2 linked regions of the Algoriphagus sp. Y33 genome follow. The protein of the gene in region 1 binds, or shares a complex with, the protein of each later gene. Links are inferred from orthologs where the notes say so. Each region holds a gene or a part of one and is shown on either strand. Other genes may lie near its edges.

Region 1 (3,120 bases):
TCCAAGAAAAAAGCCTGACCTTCGGGATGGATATTTCTAAGTATAAACTTGATGAAGAATAACTAATAATGAGACACGGTAAGAAATTTAACCACCTTGGAAGGAAGGCCGCTCATAGAAAAGCAATGCTTTCTAATATGGCAACTTCGCTGATTCTTCACAAGCGTATCTCAACCACGCTTGCCAAGGCAAAAGAATTGAAGAAGTATTTGGAGCCACTGGTGACAAGAGCTAAAGAAGATACTACGCATAATAGACGGATGGCTTTCGCTTATTTGAAAAATAAGGAAGCTATCATCGAACTTTTCGGTGAAGTAATCTCTAAGGTAGCTACCCGTCCGGGTGGATATACCAGAATTATTAAAACTGGGTTTAGATTAGGTGATAACGCCGAAATGTGTATCATCGAATTAGTGGATTTCAACGAATTGATGTTGAAAGATGCGAAACCGGCTAAGAAATCTACCAGAAGATCTCGTAGAGGTTCTGGCAAATCGGCTGGTTCTGAGGATACTGCAAAAGCAGAGGCCACACAAGAAGAAGCTCAGGCTAAAACTGCAGAAGAGCCTAAGGCTCCTGAAGCTTCCGCTGACTCAGTTGAAGAAGAAACTGATAACAAATAAGTGATCAGTGACTTTAAGATATTGAAAGGATTGGACATTTGTTCAATCCTTTTTTTATACCCTTTTCATTTATCTTCCTTCCCAATAAATATTTAACTTTGGGCAATTATTTAGCAAAATGATCAAACAAAAAGCAACTTTACTCTTGGCAGATGGGACAGTCTTTCATGGCTCCCTGATTGGTAATCCCGGTACAAATGGTGGTGAGATTTGCTTCAACACCGGTATGACCGGCTATCAGGAAATCTACACGGACCCATCCTATACCGGCCAAATTATTGTAACTACCACTTCACACATCGGTAATTATGGCGTGATTGATGAAGAAGTTGAGTCCGATCATCCTACCATCGGTGGTATTGTAGTCAATACCTTTTCGGATGTCTACTCCCGTCTCGATGCATCGGGTTCTCTTCAAGATTATCTAGTGAAGAATGGAATTACCGGGATAGCAGATATTGATACTAGGAAGCTCGTTAGACATCTACGCTCAAAAGGTGCTATGAACGCGATCATCAGCTCTGAATTTCAAGATGATTTGGAGGGCTTACAAGCCGAGCTGAATAAAGTGCCGGATATGGATGGTTTGGAACTTTCCTCTACAGTTTGCACGCAGGAGCCATATTTTTATGGGGACGAAAACGCTTCTATTAAAGTTGCCTGTGTGGATTTTGGTATCAAAAAGAACATCCTTAGGAACTTGGCAGATCGTGGTGTGTATTGTAAAGTGTTTCCAGCCAAGGCTACATTAGCTGAAATGGAAGAATGGGCTCCCAACGCCTATTTTTTATCCAACGGTCCTGGGGACCCTGCTGTAATGGAATATGCTGTAAAAACTACCAAGGATATTTTAGAAACCGGTAAGCCCGTATTTGGTATTTGTCTTGGGCATCAGATACTAGCCGAGTCCTGCGGTATATCTACTTACAAAATGCATCATGGTCATCGAGGTTTGAATCATCCTATTAAAAATCTCCTGACAGGCAAAAGTGAAATTACCTCCCAGAATCATGGATTCAATATAAATCGTGAGGATACAGAACAAAACGCTGAGGTTGAAATCACCCATGTTCACCTGAATGATGGTACTGTTGCGGGAATCAGACTCAAAAACAAGCCGGCATTTTCAGTTCAATATCATCCGGAATCTTCTCCCGGCCCTCATGATTCCCGATACCTGTTTGACGATTTTATTTCTTTAATCAATAAAAATTAATACCCTTAAACCTTTTAAAACTATGACGTTGATTCAATCAATTCATGCAAGACAAATTCTCGATTCTAGAGGAAACCCAACAATTGAAGTAGATGTTTACACCGAAAATGGAGCTTTTGGACGTGCAGCTGTACCCAGCGGTGCTTCTACAGGCATCAATGAAGCTGTAGAGCTTCGTGACGGAGATAAAGGAGCATACATGGGCAAAGGCGTAATGAAGGCTGTTGCAAATGTAAATGACATCATTGCTTCTGAGCTGGTCGGCTTTGATGTATTTGAGCAAAACTCGATTGATCAGATTATGATTGATCTGGATGGTACACCCAATAAAGGTAAGCTAGGAGCTAATGCTATTCTTGGTGTTTCATTGGCAGTAGCCAAAGCTGCGGCAATGGAGTCAAATCAGCCGCTTTACAGATACATAGGGGGCGTGAATGCCAATACTCTTCCGGTACCAATGATGAATATCATCAACGGTGGTTCTCACTCTGATGCGCCTATCGCATTCCAAGAGTTTATGATCCGCCCTGTGGGTGCTCCTACTTTCTCAGAAGCAATGAGAATGGGAACGGAGATCTTCCATAACCTCAAGAAAATCCTTCATGACAAAGGGCTTAGTACTGCAGTAGGGGATGAAGGTGGATTCGCTCCGAATTTCTCCGGGGGTACAGAAGAAGCTCTTGGAAGTATTTTGGATGCTATCGCAAAAGCCGGCTACAAAGCAGGTGACGATGTAACTATCGCATTGGATTGTGCAGCCTCTGAGTTCTTTGTAGACGGAAAATATGACTATACAAAATTTGAAGGTGCTACAGGAGTAGCTAGAAGCAGAGAAGAGCAAGTAGCTTACTTGGCTGAACTTACTGAGAAATATCCTATCGATTCTATCGAGGATGGATGCGCAGAGGAAGATTGGGAAGGCTGGGCTATGCTTACCGCCAAAATCGGCGATAAGGTACAGTTAGTAGGCGATGATCTTTTTGTAACAAATGTGAAGTTCCTTAAGAGAGGAATTGAAGAAAAGTCTGCAAATTCTATCTTGATCAAAGTAAACCAAATTGGAACGTTGACAGAAACAATCAACGCTGTTAATCTTGCACACAAGGCAGGTTTCACGGCTGTTATGTCACACAGATCCGGCGAAACTGAAGATTCTACTATTGCTGATCTTGCTGTAGCACTGAACTGTGGACAGATTAAAACAGGTTCTGCTTCAAGATCTGACCGTATGGCTAAATACAATCAATTGCTTAGAATTGAAGAACAATTGGGAGACGCGGC
Region 2 (3,695 bases), 1.0 Mb from region 1 along the record:
TTGACTTGGGCAAATGCCGAATCAAAGCGATCATAGATGATTTTTGAGGAGCGCTGCATGGCTCCGTTTTCGACAAAGTAGACCCCCATTCTTCCCTCGTTATAGCGAATAAATGAAGTGTCTACTCCGGCAAATCTAAGCCCGCTTACCGCCGCTTTGGCGATTTCGTGATCTGGGAATGAAGTCACGTGGGCGGCAGATAATCCCCAATAGGCGAGGGAAACAGCCACATTTGCTTCTGCACCCCCGTAGTTTACTTCGTAGGATTGTGTGTTTACAAAGCGTTCATGCCCCGGAGTGGATAGGCGGAGCATGATTTCACCAAGCGTGATTATTCTTTTATTCATCTATAGACTGTTTTACTATTTTGGATTTATCGGAAAAATAGGAATGATAAATTAAAATCCTCTTGATCTTAATGATTAGACAATAATAAACGCCATTTATTGGTTTACCAAGTAAAACCAGCTCAATTCTTTGCCAAAAATTGAATAGTTCCAAATGAAAATTGCAACGTATTTAAATGGGGGTTTGGATTTCTTTAGGGTTTTACCGTGCCTCTTCAGAATATTTTTCTAATTTTGCCCCAATTTGGACTTAAGCAAAACTTTCTCTTCAATCTCCCTCTCTAATGCCTAAAGATAGCAGTATAAAGCACGTTCTCATCATTGGTTCAGGTCCCATTGTCATTGGTCAAGCTTGCGAATTTGATTACGCAGGCTCACAGGCAGCCAGATCACTTCGCGAAGAAGGGATCACTGTCACGCTGATCAATTCGAATCCGGCGACTATTATGACTGATCCTGTCACGGCCGACAATGTCTATTTGCTTCCTTTGGAAAAAAAATCCATCGTTAAAATTCTTAAAGATCATCCGGATATCGATGCAGTTCTTCCTACCATGGGTGGGCAGACAGCCTTGAACCTAGCCATTGATTGCGAAAAAGGCGGTGTTTGGGCTAAGTACGATGTGAAAATGATCGGTGTAGATATAGACGCCATCGATACAGCCGAAAATCGTGAGAAATTCAAAGCCCTGATGGAAAAAATTGGTGTGGGAGTATGTAAAGGAGCTACTGCCACCTCTTTTCTTCAAGGCAAAGAGATCGCCCAAGAAATAGGCTTCCCGCTTATCATCAGAGCTTCATATACTTTAGGAGGTGCCGGTGGAGCTTTTGTGGAAACTGCTGAAGATTTTGAAAAGGCACTTTCAGCAGGTCTTCAGGCCTCCCCGGTTCATGAAGTGTTGATAGAGCAAAGTATCCTTGGCTGGAAAGAATACGAGCTGGAGGTAATGCGTGACAATATCGGCAACATGATCGTGATCTGTTCTATCGAGAACTTTGATCCGATGGGTGTGCACACAGGTGATTCTATCACGGTGGCTCCTGCGATGACCTTGCCTGACACCACATATCAGCGCATGAGAAATTATGCCATCACGATGATGAACAGCATCGGGAATTTTGCAGGAGGATGTAACGTACAATTCTCGGTTAGCCCGGATAACTCAGAAATCATCGGTATCGAGATCAATCCACGGGTTTCCCGATCTTCAGCTTTGGCTTCTAAAGCAACCGGATATCCTATCGCAAAAGTAGCGGCTAAGTTAGCTATAGGTTACAACCTGGATGAATTGAAAAACTCAATTACCGGAACAACTTCGGCATTTTTTGAGCCTTCTATAGATTATGTGATCGTGAAAGTGCCACGCTGGAACTTTGATAAGTTCAAGGGGGCTGACAGGAGATTAGGACTGTCGATGAAGTCAGTAGGAGAGGTGATGGGAATTGGAAGAAACTTCCAGGAAGCACTTCAGAAAGCTTGCCAGTCTCTTGAGATCAAGAGAAATGGTCTTGGGGCAGATGGCAAAGAACTACGTAATCAGGATGAGATTTTGTATTCCTTGGCCAATCCCAGCTGGAACAGACTTTTCCATATCTATGATGCATTCAAGCTTGGGATTTCCTTCCGTACTATCCAGGATCTGACCAAGATCGACAAGTGGTTCTTGAAGCAGATTGAGGAATTGATCCACTTGGAAAAGGAAATAGGGAAATATAAGTTAGATACAATTCCTGTGGAATTGATGGACCTGGCTAAACGTAAAGGCTATGCTGACCGCCAGATTGCGCACCTGTTTGATTGCTTGGAAAGCGAAGTTTTCGACAAGCGATACAAGGAAATGGGCATCAAGCGTGTGTATAAATTGGTGGATACCTGCGCAGCAGAATTCGAAGCTAAGACTCCGTATTATTACTCTTCTTTTGGATCTGAAAATGAATCTGTAAAATCAGACCGTAAAAAAGTAGTAGTACTAGGCTCTGGTCCGAACCGCGTAGGTCAGGGAATTGAATTCGATTACTCTTGTGTACATGGAGTTTTGGCGGCTAAGGAGTGTGGCTATGAGACGATCATGATCAATTGTAATCCGGAGACGGTTTCAACGGACTTTGATATTGCGGATAAACTTTACTTTGAGCCGGTATTCTGGGAGCATATCTACGAGATCATCCTTCACGAGCAGCCTGAGGGTGTGATCGTGCAGCTGGGAGGGCAGACTGCCTTGAAGCTTGCTGAGAAGCTGGAGAAATACGGTATCAAGATTATCGGTACAAGCTTCGAGGCTTTGGATTTGGCTGAAGACAGAGGTAGATTTTCGTCTCTTTTGAAAGATCTGGATGTTCCTTATCCTGAGTTTGGAACGATTCACAATACTGACGAAGCGCTAGAGCTTTGTAAGACGATAGGATTTCCTCTTTTAGTACGTCCCAGCTACGTGTTGGGTGGTCAAGGGATGAAGATCGTGATCAATGAGAAGGAACTGGAGCAGCATGTGGTGGATGTGCTGAGAGATATTCCCAATAACGAGATTCTGCTCGATCACTTTCTGGAAGGGGCTATTGAAGCGGAAGCTGATGCGATTTGTGATGGGGAGAATGTATATATCATCGGAATCATGCAGCATATTGAGCCTGCGGGAATCCACTCAGGTGATTCTTACGCCGTACTTCCTCCATATAACTTGGGAGATTTGGTGATTCGCCAGATCGAAACATACACGGAGAAAATTGCCCTTGCCCTGAGAACTGTCGGATTGATCAATATTCAGTTTGCAATCAAAAACGATAAGGTCTATATCATCGAGGCAAACCCGAGAGCTTCCCGTACAGTGCCGTTTATTTGCAAGGCTTATAGAGAACCTTATGTGAATTACGCCGTAAAGGTGATGTTGGGAGAGAAAAAAGTTACCGATTTTGAATTCAAACCTTACAAGAAAGGTTATGCTATCAAAGAGCCTGTTTTCTCTTTCCATAAATTCCCGAAAGTAAATAAAGAATTGGGTCCTGAAATGAAATCCACCGGTGAAGCGATTTACTTTATCGATGATCTGATGGATGATTATTTCTTGAAAATCTACGCAGAGAGAAATCTGTATCTGAGTAGATAATTTCGAACCAAAAAAAAGAGCCGATGGGCGGATTATTAAAATTTGTAGTTATTCTTTTAGGGATTGGCTGGCTTCTGGGCCAGCTAATCCGATATTTCCTTCGAAGCAAATTGGCTAAGTTTGCCCAGCAGGTGAATGAAGTGGCCAGGGAGGAGCAACGTGCCCAGCGGCATGCTTCTACCCCGAAGGATGAGGTAGTCGTGGATTATGTCCCAAAACGGCAACAAGAAAAGATTCACAAGGA

Evidence for each region.
Region 2: the proteins of carA (region 1) and carB are in contact, whole or in part, in a solved structure (PDB 1KEE), measured with the Escherichia coli proteins. The link is inferred for Algoriphagus sp. Y33 from one-to-one orthologs.

The regions. Positions count from the first base shown.
Region 1 is NZ_CP061947.1:4,638,494-4,641,613, reverse strand. Bases 1-2,790 are described here. They hold carA (glutamine-hydrolyzing carbamoyl-phosphate synthase small subunit), read left to right. Parts: upstream 1-741; coding sequence 742-1,839; downstream 1,840-2,790. Other genes in these bases: eno (phosphopyruvate hydratase), read left to right, coding at 1,862-2,790; rplQ (50S ribosomal protein L17), read left to right, coding at 69-623; ID165_RS18735 (DNA-directed RNA polymerase subunit alpha), read left to right, coding at 1-62. Outside these bases: more of eno, read left to right, coding at 2,791-3,120. UniProt on the Escherichia coli protein: Small subunit of the glutamine-dependent carbamoyl phosphate synthetase (CPSase).
Region 2 is NZ_CP061947.1:5,685,301-5,688,995, forward strand. What follows is about bases 287-3,651. They hold carB (carbamoyl-phosphate synthase large subunit), read left to right. Parts: upstream 287-631; coding sequence 632-3,451; downstream 3,452-3,651. Other genes in these bases: ID165_RS23370 (sugar kinase), read right to left, coding at 287-347; ID165_RS23380 (DUF4834 family protein), read left to right, coding at 3,475-3,651. Outside these bases: more of ID165_RS23370, read right to left, coding at 1-286; more of ID165_RS23380, read left to right, coding at 3,652-3,695. UniProt on the Escherichia coli protein: Large subunit of the glutamine-dependent carbamoyl phosphate synthetase (CPSase).